3 regions of the Deinococcus radiotolerans genome follow, and region 1 is predicted to be linked to each of the others. Evidence: riboswitches for the same ligand, from Rfam matches in the RefSeq annotation. Region 1 holds a riboswitch; each other region holds the start of a gene.
The links. A riboswitch is a leader RNA that binds a small molecule or an ion and turns the genes downstream of it on or off. The one in region 1 is predicted to bind cyclic di-GMP.

Region 1 (5,372 bases):
GGCGGCCCGCGCCGGGTCGCGCCCGGCGAGTTTCCCGGCCAGCTCGCTTTTCAGCACGATCACGCTCAGGGTGTGGCCCAGCAGGTCGTGCAGGTCCCGCGCGATCCGCTCCCGCTCGGCTTCGGCCGCCAGCCGCTCCTGCTCGGCGTGCGCGGCGGTCAGCTGCGCGTCCGCCACCCGCCGCCGGAACGACGCGTGATTCCCGTACGCGGCCACCAGCGTGAACAGCATGTTCGGGGCCAGCCACGCCAGATCCCCCGGCGCGTACGTGCCGTTCCAGAAGGGCAGGATCATCAGCGCGACGTTCAGGATCGCCAGCCACGCGGCCAGTCCCGTGCTGGCCTGGAAGCCGATCATGCTGCCGCCGTAGATCAGGTACGCGCTCGCCCCGCCCGGCGCGAGCGGCAGCAGCAGCGCGTACGTCACGACGCTCAGCGCCCAGCCACCCACGCTCCAGCGCGGGTCCGGGCGGCCCCAGAAGCTGCGCAGGAACACGCCCACGAACACGGTGTTCAGGCCCCAGAACAGCGCCGCCGCGCCCGGCCCGTGCGGCGCGTCCAGGAACGCCTGCACCGGGTAGTACAGGAACGCCAGCCACAGCAGCGGAAACACCTGCCAGAACAGCAGCGTGCGCCCCGATCGGCGCACCTCGTGCGGCACCTGCTGCGCGAAGGGAATGCGGTTCATGAAGCCTCCAGAAGCGGACGGGTGAAGAGTCAGGGGACAGGGGACAGCAGGACGAGGCCGGTCCCCCCCAGGATGCCTGAAACGGGGGGTGCGGGTACCGCTCCTGGCGGCCCGCCTCCCCCCGGTGCTCAGCCCTCGCGGCTCTCGTCGCGTTTCAGGCCCCACGCGGCCAGCGCGCCGAACAAGGCGGCGAAGCCCAGCAGCGCCAGCCAGTGCCCGGCCTCGCCCGCCGTCTGCCCGGCCACCGTGCCGCGCGCCACGGCCCCCAGGTGGTACGCGGGCAGGTACGGCGCGACCTTCTGCACGAACGCGGGCATCTGGTCCAGCGGGGTGAACAGGCCCGACGCGAAGGACATCAGGACACTCACGAGGTTCGCGGTGATCTGCGCGCCGGTCGGCGTGACCAGGAAGCCGATGCTCAGGCCCAGCGCGATCAGCGGCACCATGCCCAGCAGCAGCTTCGCCAGCAGCAGCAGCGCCGTGCCCGCCGGGATGCTCACGCCGCCCGCCACGTGCGCGAAGGTGTACAGCACGCCCAGGCTCAGCGCGCTGAACAGCAGCGCCGCGCCCACCTTCGCCGCGAAGTACACGCCCGCCGGGAGGGGCGACGCCCGCAGCAGCCGCAGCCACCCGCCGGTGCGTTCCAGCGCCACCGCCGACCCGAACGAGAACATGGCCAGGGACAGCAGCGAGTACGCCCCGAAATTCACCAGGATCAGCGGCCCCACCTTCAGGCCCTCCGCCGTGGTCTCGTTCACGGCGCTCAGGCCGAACAGCGCGAAGAACATCACCGGGAAGCCGATGGTGCCCACCGCGAACATCGGGTTGCGCAGCATGCGGCGCAGCTCGGCCAGCACCAGCCCCCCCAGCGCGCGCAGGCGCGGTGCGCGGCGCGCGCCCGTTACCGGGGCGGGCAGGTCGGTGGGCCGGGCAGAGGTCAGGTGGGTCATGCGGTCACGTCCTTCCCGGCGGGTCCGGCCGGGGCGGTCAGCGAGAGGAAGGCGTCTTCGAGGCTGGCGCGCGTGACCTCCAGGTTCGAGAAGGGCACGTCCCGCGCGATCAGAGCGCGCAGCAGCGCCTCGGGGGCGCCCGTGCGCAGCTGCGCGTGCCCCTGGGCGTCCACGCGGACGTCCTCGGCGCCCGGCAGGTGCCGCAGCTCGGCCAGTACCAGATCGGACGTGAAGCTCACGCGCGCCCCGCCCGCCTGCGAGCGCAGCGCCTCTGGGCTACCGTCCGCCAGCACCGCCCCGGCGTTCATGACGACCACCCGGTCCGCGGCGCGTTCGGCCTCCTCCAGGTAGTGCGTGGTGAGCAGGATCGTGCGCCCCGCCGCCTTCAGGGCAGTCACAGCCTCCCAGAACGCCAGTCGGCTCTGGGCGTCCATGCCGGTGGTGGGCTCGTCGATCAGCAGCACCTCGGGATTCCCGACCGCCGCCAGCGCGAACGCCAGGCGCCGCTTCTGCCCACCGGACAGCGCGCCCGAACGGCGGTGCGCCACGCCCTCTAGGTCAGCCAGGGCTAGTGCCTGCGCCACCGGCAGCGGCGCCGGGTAGAACGACGCCAGCAGCGTGACCGCCTCGCGCACGGTCAGCGCGGGTGGCAGCGCGCTCTCCTGCGGCATCGACCCGATCCGGGCGCGTACCACGTCATCGCGGGGGTTGCCGCCCAGCACGCGCACCTGACCCGCGCTGGGCGCCGCCAGCCCCAGCATCAGGTTGATGGCGGTGGTCTTGCCCGCCCCGTTCGGCCCCAGCAGCGCCGTGAGTTCCCCGGCGCGCACACTCAGGTTCAGGTCGCGCAGCGCCGTCACCCGCCCGAAGGTCTTGTTCACACCGCTCAGTTCGATCGCGTTCATGCCCCCAGCGTGCCAGGGCCGCGCGGCGCGCCCCAGTGCCGCCTGTCAGGCGCGCCGGGTGACAGGTGTCATACCGGACGGCGTGGCCAGGGCCGAATCAGGACCAGCGGGTCCGGGCCGCCTTACTGCCCGATGCGGACGTTGAAGTTCTGGGTCTGCTCGGTGACGTTCTGCGCGAGGTCGTACACGCGGACGGTCACGGTGTGCTCGCCGTTGCTGCCCGCCTCGAAGTACTTCGCGTAGGAGTTGTACGCGGTCGGGTCGTCCACGAAAGTCTGCCCGTCGATGATCAGCACCACGCGGGACACGGCGACGTTGTCCTGGGTGGACAGGCGGAAGAACACGTTGCCCTTTTCCCGCAGCGTCTGGGGGTTCATCACCATGGTGACCTTGGGGGCCGTCACGTCGATGTGGCTGTCGGTGGACTGGGAGGTGGTGCTGGGCGTGGCGGGGCCACCGCAGCTGGTGGCCAGCACCGCGATCAGTGCAGACAGAAGAAATGCGCGCATGGGGTACTCCTCCTGCGAGGGGTCGCAGTTGGTGGGTCCAGCGTCCAGCCGGGCTGGAACACTGGTCGAAAAGCCGGTCGCACCACTGGCTCCACGTGTCCCAGGTGCCCGCATACAGGACCACGCTTCGTCGCCTCTTCTCGCCCGTTGTCTCCGTAGCGAGTGAGGTCATGATGGCGGCCGCTGCCCTTCGCACCTGTCACACGTCCCCGCATGAACCGTTCCTGAGTGACCCACACGCACAGCCCCGCGCGGACCTCCACCGTCTGGCCCGGGGGCCTGCGGGGATGGACCGGCGTGCCCTGCGTCTGGGACGGCTTCCGCCTGGGCTGGCCAGGCCGCCAGCGCCGGCCGGACAGGGCCCCGACCCGCCGGACGTGGGCGCCCGGTCAGGACGGAGGCGCCCAGTAACAGTTCTGTCAGAATCCGCCGCCCCGCCAGATGAAGACCGCGTGGACGGGGTGGTCAGTGCCCTAGTGCGCGCGCGGCGGTGCAGCGGGCGCCGCCGCTAGAGTGACGGCACGCAAGTCGCCCACCGCGTGGGCGCGGGAGGATGCATGAAGTACGTTTCCACGCGCGGCGCGCGCGACCTCGGGTCCTTCTCGGACGTGCTGCTCTCGGGCCTCGCCCCGGACGGCGGGCTGGCGATGCCCGAGTCGATTCCCACAGTCACGCCTGAGCAGCTGGCCGCGTGGCGGGACCTCAGCTACGCGGACCTCGCCTACGAGGTGATGCGCCCCTTCATCACGGACATCCCCGAAGCGGACCTGCGCGCCCTGCTGCGGAGCACGTACACGCAAGAGGTCTTCCACAGCCCCGAGATCACGCCCCTGACCCCGCTGGGCGAGACGGGTCCGGACGGGGGCGGCCTGTACCTGCTGGAACTGTCAAACGGGCCGTCCCTGGCGTTCAAGGACATGGCCATGCAGTTCCTGGGGCAGGTGTTCGAGTACGTTCTGGAACGCCGCGACGAGCGGCTGAACATCCTGGGCGCCACCAGCGGCGACACCGGCTCGGCGGCCGAGTACGCCATGCTCGGCAAGGCGCGCGTGAACGTCGTGATGCTCTCCCCGCACGGCCGCATGAGTGCCTTTCAGCAGGCGCAGATGTTCAGCCTCCAGGAGCCGAACATCTTCAACCTGGCCGTGGAGGGCGTCTTCGACGACTGTCAGGACCTCGTGAAGGCCGTGAACGCCGACGCGGACTTCAAGGCCCGCTACGACATCGGCGCGGTGAACAGCATCAACTGGGCGCGGGTGCTCGCGCAGGCCGTGTACTACTTCAAGGCGTACCTCGCCCTGAACCTCCCCGCCGGGGCAGAGGCCGACTTCAGCGTGCCGTCCGGGAACTTCGGGAACGTGTTCGCCGGGTACCTCGCCAAATCCATGGGCCTGCCCATCGGGCAGCTGCTCGTCGCCAGCAACGAGAACGACGTCCTGCACGACTTCTTCAGCGGCGGCACCTACCACGTCCGCCCCGCCGACCGGGTCGCGGTGACCAGCAGCCCCAGCATGGACATCGGCAAGGCCAGCAACTTCGAACGCTACCTGTACCTGATCGCCGGAGCGGACGCCGTGCAGACGCGCAGTTGGTGGGACGAGGTCGGCCAGAGCCGCCCCGTCGCCCTGAGTGGCACCCCTCACTGGGACGCCGTGCAGGCCAGCGGCTTCCGCAGCGGACGCAGCACCCACGCCGACCGCCTGCGCACCATCCGCACCGTCTTCGAGACGTATGGCCGCCTGATCGACCCGCACACCGCCGACGGTGTCCTCGTCGGGCAGGCCTACCAGCGGCCCGGCGTGCCCATGATCTGCCTGGAAACCGCCCTGCCCGCCAAGTTCGAGGAGACCGTACAGGCGGCCGTGGGGCAGACCCCAGGGCGCCCCGCCCGCTTCGACGGCATCGAGCAGGCCCCCAAACGCTTCCAGGTGATCCCCAACGACGTGCAGACCCTCAAGGACTTCATCGCGGCGAACCTCACCCCGAAAGAACCCGCCTGACGGGAACCCCGCGCACCGCACCGCGTACCCTGAGGCGTGCCGCGATTTCTGCTGCGTGACCTGAAGGGCCTGGGCTTCATCCTGCTGGTGGTGTACGGCGCGCTGAGTCGGGACCTGCTGCCCCGAGCCGTGTGGCTTTCACTGAACATTCCCGGTGGGGTGGCGATGGTCGCGGCAGGCCTGTGGCTGATTTGGATGGGCCTGCGCGCCCGCCCGGAGCAGTGGACCGGCACCTGGCCGCTGGAGGACGGTGTCGTGACCGGCCACCGGGTGGTGCAGGGGTTCGGGCTGGGCTGGTGGCTCAGTGGGAACAGTTCGGCG
Region 2 (5,372 bases), on a different contig from region 1:
TTCGCCCCGGAGATGAACGGCAACTGGGGCACGTACCAGCTGACCCGCACCAACACGCCCGCCGACTTCATCCGCGCGTGGCGGCACATGGTCAACGTCTTCCGCGCGGAGAAAGCCCCGGTCCGCTGGGTGTGGACACCGAATATCCTCTTCCCCGGCGCCCTGAGTTCCTACAAGGCGCTGTACCCCGGCGGAGCGTGGGTGAATGAAGTGGGCCTGGACGGCTACAACTGGGGCACCACGAACCCCTGGAACCGCTGGCTGAGTTTCCGGGACACCTTCGGGCCGTCCTACGCGGAGCTCAAGCGCGTGGCGGTGGGCAAACCCGTGCAGCTGGGCGAACTGTCCAGCGTGGAGCAGGGGGGCAGCAAGGCCGCGTGGATCCGGTACATGTGCGCGGACCTGCCGGGCTTCGGCAAGATCCGCCGGGCGTTCTGGTTTCACCTGAAAGACGGTCGGGTGGACTGGCGATTGACGACCAGCGAGGCCGCACTGGGGGCCTTCCGCCGCTGCGTGAAGTGAACCGCCGGAATCCCTTGACGGCGTCTGCACCGGCGCCCCAGGGCTGTTGAGGCGCGTGCCGAGGTGCAGGCCACGTCCCCCCTCTCACCCCCTTTTATTAAAGCCGCGCACCCCCAGATGGGGGTGACACGTGAGGCGTTCATGTAAGAACCTTGAAGGACTGTTTTCGCGAAACTCGCCGGACAGTCAGAGCATCCCAATGCTCAAGGCAAAACCGTTGCAAGACGGTGACGCAAAGCCACGGAACCCACAGGGTTGGCCGGGCCGCCAGAGGGAGATTCAGCATGCTCATTCGCCGTACCCTGTTCACTGCCCTGCTCAGCCTGAGCCTCGTCGCCTGCAGCGGCGTCACCAAACCCGAATCCACCGCCACGCTGCGCCCCGCGAGCGTCACCTGGTCAGAAAACTTCGATACCCTCGACGCGGGCAAGTGGATCAAATCCAGCTGGGCGGGCTTCTGGCAGCAGCCCGGCCTGACCGGCGCGTTCGACTCGTCGCTGGCCAGCGTCAAGAACGGCCACCTGCTGCTCACGCTGAACGTGCAGAACTGCGCGACCGGCCTGTGTGCCCGCGCCGCCGAGGTGCAGAGCGCCCAGACCTTCGGCTTCGGCCGGTACACCTACCGCTTCCGCGCGGCCAGCACCAGCGCCAGCCCCACCAAGAGCGGCAAGGTCCTCAGCGGCAACATCAGCGGCGCCTTCAGCTACGTCGACAACAGCGCCACCGAAATTGACTTGGAAATCGAGGGAAACCGTCCCAAGACGCTGAACGCCGCCGTGTGGAACACCGTCAACAGCAAGGACTACAGCGTCATGCCCACCGGCGTGAGCTTCGGGCAGAACTTCCAGACGATGACCTACGAGTGGCGCCCCGACCGCATCACGTACTACCTGAACGGCTCGAAAGTCTGGGAGACCACCAAGAACGTCCCGCAGCAGCCCGCGCACATCATGCTGAACGTGTGGCCCACCAACAGCGCCGGGTGGGGCGGACAGGCCACGACGGGCACCGTGTACATGCTCGTGGATTCCGTCCAGTTCGAAGCCTTCTGACACACAAGAGCAGCCCCGCCCCAGAGCATGCAGGGGCGGGGTTACTCTTGCGGTTTACGCGGGGAAGGGCAGCGTACCCGTCGCGCGGCGCTCCGCGCGCAGCCACGACAGGATCGACTGGCGCGCCTCTGGCTGGAATCCGTAGGTGATCAGGGCCGGGGCGTCCACGTCCAGCGCCGCGTAAGGGTTGTACAGCGCCAGGTGCAGGTCGGGCTGGGCGCCGCGCAGCGCGGCGTGCCGGTGCCGGGACGTGGTCGCCAGGATCACCGGCCGTTCCTGCCCGCGCAGCGCCGCCCAGTCCAGCTCGGCGGGGTCCTCGAAGGCGTGCAGGTGCACGTCGTACACGCCGCGCAGTTCATCCGCGAGGGTCTGGGCGTCCACGCTGGCCTCGCTGACATTCTCACGGGGCACCTTCGCCTGCGCGACCAGCAGCACCCGCGATCCGGGCGCCGGCGCCACCGGGTTCCGGTACGCGCTCAGGCCGCGCGCCCAGGCGTCCGCCAGCAGCGGCGCGTCATCCATCGGGTTCAGGGTCGGGTCGGCCTGCGCCGGGTAACGCTCAGCCAGGGCCTCCAGCCGGCGCACGCTGGCCTGCATCTGCGCGGCGTCCAGCGCGCCCCGGTCCAGCGCGGCCTGAATGGCGTCCAGGGTGGCGTCCTGCGCCTCACGGCGGCCCAGGGCCATCACCAGGTCCGCGCCAGCCTGCAGGGCCAGCACGCCCGCCTCGCCCCGGCCGTAGTGGTCGTCGATGGCCTTCATGCCCATGGAGTCCGTGACGACCACGCCGTCGAAGCCCCACTCGTCGCGCAGCAGGCCGGTCAGCACCCGGCGGGACAGCGTGGCGGGCCGCTCCGGATCCAGGGCCGGGTAGATGATGTGCGCGGTCATCATGGCGGGCGAGCGCGGCAGCAGCGCTTGGAACGGCGCGAACTCCGCGGCGTCCAGCGCCTCTCGCGGCTTGTCCACGCGCGGCAGAGCCAGGTGACTGTCGAGGCTGGTGTCCCCATGCCCCGGGAAGTGCTTCACGCACGCCGCCACGCCCGCGCGGTCGTGCCCGGCAAGCGCCGCACCACCCATGCGGGTCACCACGTCCACGTCGGCGCCGTAGGCCCGCTCGCCGATCACGGGATTGGCGGGATTCACGTTCACGTCCAGGACAGGCGCGAAATTCCAGTTGATGCCCACGCTGCGCAGCTGCCGCGCCAGCGCCGCGTTCACGTCCTCCGTGAGTCCCTCGTCCCGCGCTGCGCCCTGGTTCATGGCGCTGGGCGCGAACGGCCAGAACAGCGGGCGCAGGATCGCGCCGCCCTCGTGATCCAGGGCGATCAGGGCGTGCTCACCCATCACGGCGCGCAGGTCCGCGCACAGGGTCCGCAGCTGAGATTCAGATTCCACGTTCTTGCGGAACAGGCACACGCTGCGGATGCCGCGCCGCCGCAGGTGCTCGGCCGTGTCGTCGTCCAGGATGGGGCCGGGGATGTCCACCATCACCAGCGCGCCGCTGGACAGGGTGCTGTGCAGGGTTGGGCTCACGCCGCTCAGGGTACGCCACCGCGCGCCGGGCCACCGCTGGCGGTGGCGTGCACCAGTCCGGCCGGGTGTCCGGTAGGCTGTCGGGCGTGAATGACGTGCTGATGCGCCTGCGGGGCGTCCTGATCGTGAGCGTGCAGGCGGATGACGGCAGCCCGATGCGGGACACGGGGATCATCGCGGCGATGAGCCGCGCGGCGCTGCTGGGCGGCGCGGGTGGCCTGCGGCTGCGCAGCCCGGAGGACATCCGCGCGGTGCGGGCGCTGACGGACGTGCCGCTGATCGGGCTGACGAAGCAGGCGCAGCCGGGCTCGCCGGTGTACATCACGACCACACCGGCAGAGGTGCGCGCAGTGGCCCAGGCTGGGGCGGACGTCGTGGCGTTCGACGGCACGGACCTGCCCCGCCCGTACGCGGTGGCGGACCTGATTGCCGAGGCGCACGCCTGCGGAGCGCTGGCCATGGCGGACGTGAGCACGCTGGCCGAGGCCCACGCGGCCTACGCGGCGGGCGCGGACATCGTGGGCACGACCATGAGCGGGTATACACCGCACAGCCCGCAGCAAGCGGGGCCGGATTTCGAGCTGATGCGCGCCCTGAACAGGGCGGGGCTGCCGTTCATCGCGGAGGGCCGTCTGAACACGCCGGAACTGGCGGCGCAGGCCCTGGCGACCGGCGCGCACGCGGTAGTGGTGGGCAGCGCGATCACCCGGCCGGATCACGTGACCCGCTGGTTCGCCCAGGCCCTAGGGGTGGGCTCGAAACGCTCCAGCTGACGGGGTGGTGAGAGTGAGGCCCTCAGGTTCTCAGACGCGCTGGCCTGAAAACCGCTACATTCGGCGCACATCCTTCTCAAGTTCCCCTGCCGGAGCCGTTCCCGCGCGCACCGGCGTGTCTCACCCCAGGAGTTCAAGCATGAAACACCGCGTCCTCACCACCCTGATCACCGCCGCGATGCTCGGCGGGGCCGCCCACGCGCAGAAGACCCAGCTGGAATTCTGGACGATCAGCCTCGCACCTCTGTTCAACGACGAGATGAACCGCCTGGTCACGCAGTTCGAGAAGGAAAACCCGAACGTGGAACTCAAGTGGGTGGACGTGCCCGCCACCGCCATGGAGCAGAAACTGCTGGCGTCCGTGGCCGCCGGCCGGCCCCCCGCTGCCGTGAACCTCAGCAGCGACATGACGGTCAAGCTGGTGCAGCAGGGCGCGCTGGAGCCCCTGGACCTGAGCGCCGCGCAGAAGAAGCTGTACTTCGCCAGCCCCCTGGACACCTTCACGTACGACGGGAAGGTCATGGGCGTGCCGTGGTACTGGGCGCCGAAGGTCGTGGCGTACAACACCGAGATCTTCCGCAAGGCCGGCCTGGACCCCGCCAACCCACCCCGCACCATCCAGACGCTGATCGCCGCCGCCAAGCAGATCAAGGACAAGACCGGCATGTACGGCTTCATGCCGAACATCAACGGGATCAGCATGCTGTACGTGTTCCAGGAGGCGGGCCTGCCCATCCTCGACAAGAGCGGCAGCAAGGCCGTGTTCAACAGCGCCGAGCACGTCAAGCTGCTCCAGACGTACGTGGACCTGTACAAGAAGGGCTACATCCCCGAGGACACCATGCGCCGCGGGTTCACGGCCGCGACCGAGCTGTACTCGGCCGGGAAGCTGGGCATGCTGATCACGGGCCCGCAGTTCATCCTGCGCGTGCAGAACGACAACAAGGCGATCTTCGATCAGACGCGCGTGGCGCCGTACCCGATCAACATCGCCGGGAACGTCATCCACACCGGCCTGATGGGCTTCATGGTGCCCAAGGGCGTGCGCGACAAGGCGCTGGCGCAGAAGCTCGCGCTGTTCCTGACGAACGACGTGAACCAGCTGCAGTTCAGCAAGGTCACGAAGACGACCTTCCCCAGCACCGTGAAGGCCAGCACCGACAAGTTCTTCAAGCAGGGCGGTGCGGACGCCGTCAGCCAGGGCCGCCTCGTGGCGTCCACGGAACTCAAGCGCGCCAAGGACCTGACGCTGGTGTACCCGGACGCCAGCAAGTTGAACAAGGTCTTCAAGGACAACATCGAGGCTGCGATGGCCGGGCAGAAGAGCGCCAAGCAGGCGCTGGATGACATCGTGAAAGCCTGGAACGCCAGCCTGTAAATGGGTCGTGGGAAGCGGGAGGCGGTGCGGGTCATCCTGCACTCGCCTCCTTCCCCTTTCGGAGGACACATGAAACAGCGAATCTGGGGCCTGGGGCCTCTATTGATCAGCCTG
Region 3 (5,372 bases), on a different contig from region 1:
GCACCACTCAGGTCAGGTGCGCCTCAAACCAGCGTCGCGCGGCGGTCCACCGGCTCAGGTCAGCTGGAGTCGGCACAGGGTCCGTCATGACGCCTGTACGGGAGGTGCACCGAAGAGCTGCGGGCGGTCCAGTGCCTTGCGGAGCAGGGCCGCCAGTCGGGCCTGTTCCGTGGCGCTGAGGTGCGCGAACAGCGAGGTCTGCCGGGCGGTCATACGGGCCAGTGGACGCCGCAGCGCCAGCTGACCCGCATCGGTGAGCACCGCACTGTCCATGCGCCGCGTGATGAGCCCCTGCGCGGTCAGGTCCGCGAGGAGCTCGGTCAGGTCCCCGATGAACCGGAGGCGGGCGCTCAGCGCCTTCAACGTGAGCCCTGGCGACGCCTGAATGGCCGCGAGCAGATGAACGGCCTCCACGCTCAGCGCGGACGAGGCGACCTTCGCGGCAAGGTGCACGTGCAGGTCATGGGCGAGCCGCACGACCAGGGTGGAGAGGTCTGCCGAGCGCCGTTCGGTGCGGGAAGACAGGGATGAGTCGACCGACATGCGCCGACCCTCCCGGCTGGCGCGAACGACAGGGTGAGCAGGTCGCGTCCGTGGTGCTCATGAACAGCCCCCACCAGATGGTGGGGGCTGTGGACCAGGACGCTGCGTGCTTAGTGCAGGTGTGCCTGAACGTCAATCACAGCGTCGCTGTTGCTGACCATGGTAATGGTGTAGTCGCCAGGCTGGTACTGGTCGCCGAATTCGATGTAGCCGGTGTTGTTACCGCCGTAGAAAATCGGCTGGTTGGAGCCGTCAGGGGCGGTCAGCGTGGCGGTGAAGTCACCGGGGCCGCTCAGGACCGACATCCAGACGTGCATGTAGCTGTAGCTGCCGTCCCAGTGCACCTTGAAGGTGTTGACCTGCCCGGCCATAAATGTGACGGCGTTGGTGTTCCAGTCGTAGGCGGGCGTGATGTTGTAGGTCACGCCGGTGGGCGTGGTGGCGGTGATGGTCTGCTCAGCGCGGGTTTCGTTGCCGCTGGTGTCCTCCGCGATCACCACGACGCTGTAGTCCCCGTCCTTGGCGGGCGTCCACGCGGCCGTCCAGTTGCCCTGGCTGTCGCCGGTCAGGGCCGCGACGCCGCCACTCTGCTCGGCGGGGTTGTTGCTGGCCACGAGGTTGCCGTCCACGTACGCACGGACGTTCTGCACGCCCTGGTCGTCCCCGACCGTACCGGTCAGGTTCAGCGCGGCGCCCGTCGAGGCCGAGGCGGTCGCGAAGGTCAGCGTGGGCATGACCGTGTCGGTGGTCAGCCCGTTGGTCTGGATCTGCTTGGCGAAGCTTTCGCTGACCGTCTGGTAGCTGGCGGTGTCCGTGCCGGCGACCTGCACCCACGCCTGGAAGGTGGCGGTGACGTTCAGTTCACTGTCGGTGTCCGTACCGCGCGACGTGACGTTCACGCCGATCTTGCTGCCCGCGCCGTTCAGCACGCCGTCGCTGACGTTACCCAGGGTGTAGGTCACGGGGCCGATGTCGCTGGTGGGGACGGTGGCGGACGCGCCGCTGTTCACGGGTGCGGTTTTCAGGTTGAGGCTGAGGTTGAACGTCGTGTCGGTGTACAGCTCGTTCATGCTCAGGCTGGGTGCCAGGGTGCTGGTGGCCGCGTCGTACACCGCGTGGGATTTGATGCGGATGACGGTGTTGTTCTTGTCGACCGTGCCGGCGTTCTCCGCGGCGGGGCCGTACGCGAGGAGGGTGGCGCTGGTCGCGTCGTCCTTGACCTTGTTTTCGAAGGTGTAGTCCCCTTTGGGGAGGAGCAGGAGGCGGTGGTAGCTGTTGGCGCTGTTCAGGGTCAGGGTGGTGGCGCCGGTGCCGGTGGGGTCGTAGGTGGTGCCGTTGAAGGTGACGGTCTTGCCGGCGCTGTCGCGGACGGTCACGTCGTAGTGGCGGGCGGGGGCGTCGCCGGTGAGGCCCTGTGCGCCGAGGCCCTGCCCTGCGAAGGCGGGCGCGCTGACCTCGACCTTCATGAGGGGTCCTTTGGCGGTGGGGGTGACGGCGCGCTGGCCGCAGGACGCGAGGGCCAGGGTGAGGGTGGTCAGGGCAAGGGTGGTGTTGAGGACTGAACGCATGGGTGCTCCTGTGGCGCCTTCCGGGGAAGGGGCCGTGCGTGAAAGGCGTGGTGTGATGCGCGGTGGGCGCGGTCGAACGCAGGCAACTTAGTGAATGTGTCGTTAGCGCAGCGTTAAGAGCCTCGGCAGGGGCGGCAGGAAGGAACGCGTCAGGACTCCAGGCCGGTGTGCAGGCACGCCAGCGGAAAGAACTCGACCCGGGGGCCGTGGACGGGGAGACGCTGCGGTGGGCGCACCACTGGCTCAGTCGGACCAAGGTGCCCGGGTAAGGGCCCGACATCATCGCCTCGCATCAGGTTGCTGTTTAAAAATTCACCTGTGCCTCATACTCTGCGGCTGGTCATTTCACAGAAACCTTACAACGTGAGATGGTTCCATGAGTCTGCAGTGGGCCCTTCCCTGAGTTGCCCTGCCATCCTGCTGACCACAACGCACGCGTGGAAGCCAGGCGCCGCCTCGATGGTGGGCAACGTTGACCGGACGCCCAGGGCCACGCCAGGACACGCCGTCCGGCAGTCGAATATCCCGACGCTCCTCCTTCTGGCGCCACACGCCGACCACCCGCGTCACCGCCTGCCGCGTGGCCCGGAGCAACAGGCCCAGGCCAGCGGCCCGGAGCCGATATGCCAGGGCTGACCGGGTACCGTTCAACCCCCGCTGCCGCAGCACCTCGCGGCTCACGGGGACCAGCCCGGCCGCTCTCATGCAGGGTCCGCGCATGACACGTGAGGCCTTCTTCCGGCGCGGTCGTCATGAAGCAGGTCACCGTCACGCCCAGGTGCACCGCGAGGTGCTGCAGGGAGACGCAGTTCATCTGGCCGTGCGCTTCAGTGTCTAGGTTCAGCGCCAAGGTGTCCATTTCGATCCTGGGCACGGCCAGGCGGGCTGCTGTAGTAATGCAGTCGTCATCATATCGGGCCTGACAACTGACTCGGTGTACACGCCAGTAGCCCCCTTCCTCGAGCACCGCCCGGGATGAACAGTGAGAAGCCCACACAAGGTCGCCGTTTCCCCGCTTTCAGCGTTTGGTGACGTGAGGGGCGAGGCCACCGCTGCCGATAGGCGCTTTCCTGCCGCGCTCATCTGGTCGGGTGCGCCGCGTGTAAGGACGCTGTGACCCGCCAGCCAGCAGAGTATGAGGCAAGAATGAAGTTCTTCACCATTCCTCCCGGTGCGCTCGCCCAGGCCTTCCCGACCCGGGCCAGGGAGGCTCAGCCGTCCACCCGTATTCACCAGGCGCCCCGACGCTCCTGGACAGGAGTCTCCATGCGCCGCACCGTCTCTGCTCTCGCGTGTCCATCCCTCGCCCTACTCCTTGCGTCCTGCGGGCACAGCACCGCCACACCCACCGCCAGTCCGCTTACCGAACTGCGCCTGAGCGCCACTGGATTCATGGTGGGCGCCGCCCCCCAGGACCTCGGTGGCCTCGGCCTCACCAGTGACGCTCCGGCTCGCCACGTCGTCGTCACCGTACGTGACGACTCCGGCCAGGTCGTCACGTTCAACGGCACCACCTACGACCCCACCGGCACCGGCGCAGCCACGGTCGAACTCAACAGCGGCAACCTGTTCCGCCGCACGCTGCTGCTCCCCTCCGGCACCTACACCTTCGAGAACGCCGTCAAGGACGACGCCACCAACGCCACCCTCCTCGCATATGGCCCCGCTGCCGAGAACGCCGGTACCCTCACCACCACCGGGGGCAGCGTCCGCCTGACCGCGCACGCGGTCATGGACCCGGCCAGCAGCGTCCTGGCCCCCACCGAGAACGTCCCCCAGCTGTTCACCGACAGCACCGTCAACCTGGCCCTCAGTCCCAAAACGGCGGGCGTGAACGGCGCGTCCGCGACCGTGCCCACCAGCGACATCAGCGCGGTCACCTACAGCCTCGGGAGCCCAACCGACGGTGTCCTCAACGGGGCGGGCAGCAAGGTGGGCGTGAACGTGACGGCGCGTGGCGCGGCCGATGACACCACGCTGAACGTCACCGCCAGCTTCAGCGCCTGGATCCGCGTCGCCGGGACGGACACGGCCACCTTCCAGAGCGTCAGCGTGAGTTACGCCCAGGGCATCGCCATGTACGCGGTGGTGCAGCAGGCGGCGCCGCTCATGGGCTTCGCGCCCATCTCCGGTCCGCCGCTCAACCGGGGCTGACAAGCCCCGCGACAGCTGACACGCAAGGCCGTCAGCGCCCCACTGTCATACACGGGGCGCTGACGGCCGGCCCGCTTGCGCGCCACGCCAGCACGGGGTGACGGTGGACAGATTGAACGCCTGGAGACCCACGCAGTCACCCATGGGCAGCAGTCCTGATCGGCAGGCGGTCCTGCCCGGCCGCAGGGGCAGGGCGGCCCGCACCAGCCAGACCGTCCACCTGCGCGGGGACAGCACGAGGTGGACGAGCAGATCACGGTGTCCGCCCACCTTGACCGATGGGGCAACGGCAGGCCGCCTCGATGCCGCGGTCCCGGTCAGGATGTCGGGCGGGCAGGGCCCGGCAGCAGAAGCGCGGTGTCCCCCAAGCGTCGCGGCCACCAGACCGGCTCGGGTGCCGGTTGCAGAGACGGCCGAGCCCTCACCGGGCACCGCCACGGACACCGGTGACGCCGTCCACCTGATCCGCAGGGCCACTGCGCTTACCGCCGGCATGACCCCAGCGAACCGTGCAGCTCCGGGACGGGTCTGCGGCCGGGGTGAAGAACGGCGTGCGAGCGGGCCCATGCGCGCGCCGCTCTTCGGACCTCGTGGTTCAATCCTCTGTCCGCAATGCGGCATGCGCGTTCTCAGGACCTACCGGCTGGAGCGGAACCGGCCTGATCCACGGGTGCGTGCAGTCGGTAGCGTTTGCTCCTGGCCTGAAAGCACCACTGATCGGGTCGCCGCAGGATGTCCGCGTCAGACATGAGTCCTGGTGGGTAACCCATTCGCTGGTGGCCGGGCCGCCGCCCCATGAATTCATAAGGAACGCCCACCAGGGGCGGGCGTTCTTTTTAGACGAGCTGGGGGCGTCTGACTTACTGGGCCCAGATCTGGACGGTCTGGTCGACGCTGGACACCACCGTGAAGATGTAGCTTCCGGGTGCCCCCGTCAGGTTGTACAGCTCAGCGTCGTTGTTGGCGTCGTAATAGGGATCCGTCGTCAGCGTCTGACCGGCGCTGTTCTTGAGAACGCCGGACAGCGTCGAGCCGGCGGACCAGGTGTAGTTCCAGGCGTAGATATAGGTCCTGGCGCCGTTGATCCTGAAGGTCTGGGGCACGCCC

Region 2: linked by a shared signal. The riboswitch ahead of IEY63_RS02710 (glycoside hydrolase family 16 protein) and the one ahead of IEY63_RS18435 (Ig-like domain-containing protein) in region 1 are both predicted to bind cyclic di-GMP.
Region 3: linked by a shared signal. The riboswitch ahead of IEY63_RS15895 (Ig-like domain-containing protein) and the one ahead of IEY63_RS18435 (Ig-like domain-containing protein) in region 1 are both predicted to bind cyclic di-GMP.

The regions. Positions count from the first base shown of each region.
Region 1 is NZ_BMPE01000019.1:21,299-26,670, reverse strand. It holds gene IEY63_RS18450 (sensor histidine kinase) at 1-687, opposite strand, end outside; gene IEY63_RS18445 (ABC transporter permease) at 816-1,637, opposite strand; gene IEY63_RS18440 (ABC transporter ATP-binding protein) at 1,634-2,542, opposite strand; gene IEY63_RS18435 (Ig-like domain-containing protein) at 2,665-3,051, opposite strand; cyclic di-GMP riboswitch class II at 3,114-3,198, opposite strand; gene thrC (threonine synthase) at 3,609-5,051, shown strand; gene IEY63_RS18425 (hypothetical protein) at 5,088-5,372, shown strand, end outside.
Region 2 is NZ_BMPE01000001.1:558,343-563,714, forward strand. It holds gene IEY63_RS02705 (glycoside hydrolase family 26 protein) at 1-522, shown strand, start outside; cyclic di-GMP riboswitch class I at 720-794, shown strand; gene IEY63_RS02710 (glycoside hydrolase family 16 protein) at 807-1,574, shown strand; gene nagZ (beta-N-acetylhexosaminidase) at 1,629-3,107, opposite strand; gene IEY63_RS02720 (N-acetylmannosamine-6-phosphate 2-epimerase) at 3,194-3,880, shown strand; gene IEY63_RS02725 (ABC transporter substrate-binding protein) at 4,020-5,258, shown strand; gene IEY63_RS02730 (beta-N-acetylhexosaminidase) at 5,328-5,372, shown strand, end outside.
Region 3 is NZ_BMPE01000012.1:7,495-12,866, forward strand. It holds gene IEY63_RS15890 (MarR family winged helix-turn-helix transcriptional regulator) at 85-543, opposite strand; gene IEY63_RS15895 (Ig-like domain-containing protein) at 654-2,111, opposite strand; cyclic di-GMP riboswitch class II at 2,327-2,410, opposite strand; gene IEY63_RS15900 (hypothetical protein) at 3,378-4,265, shown strand; gene IEY63_RS15905 (Ig-like domain-containing protein) at 5,126-5,372, opposite strand, start outside.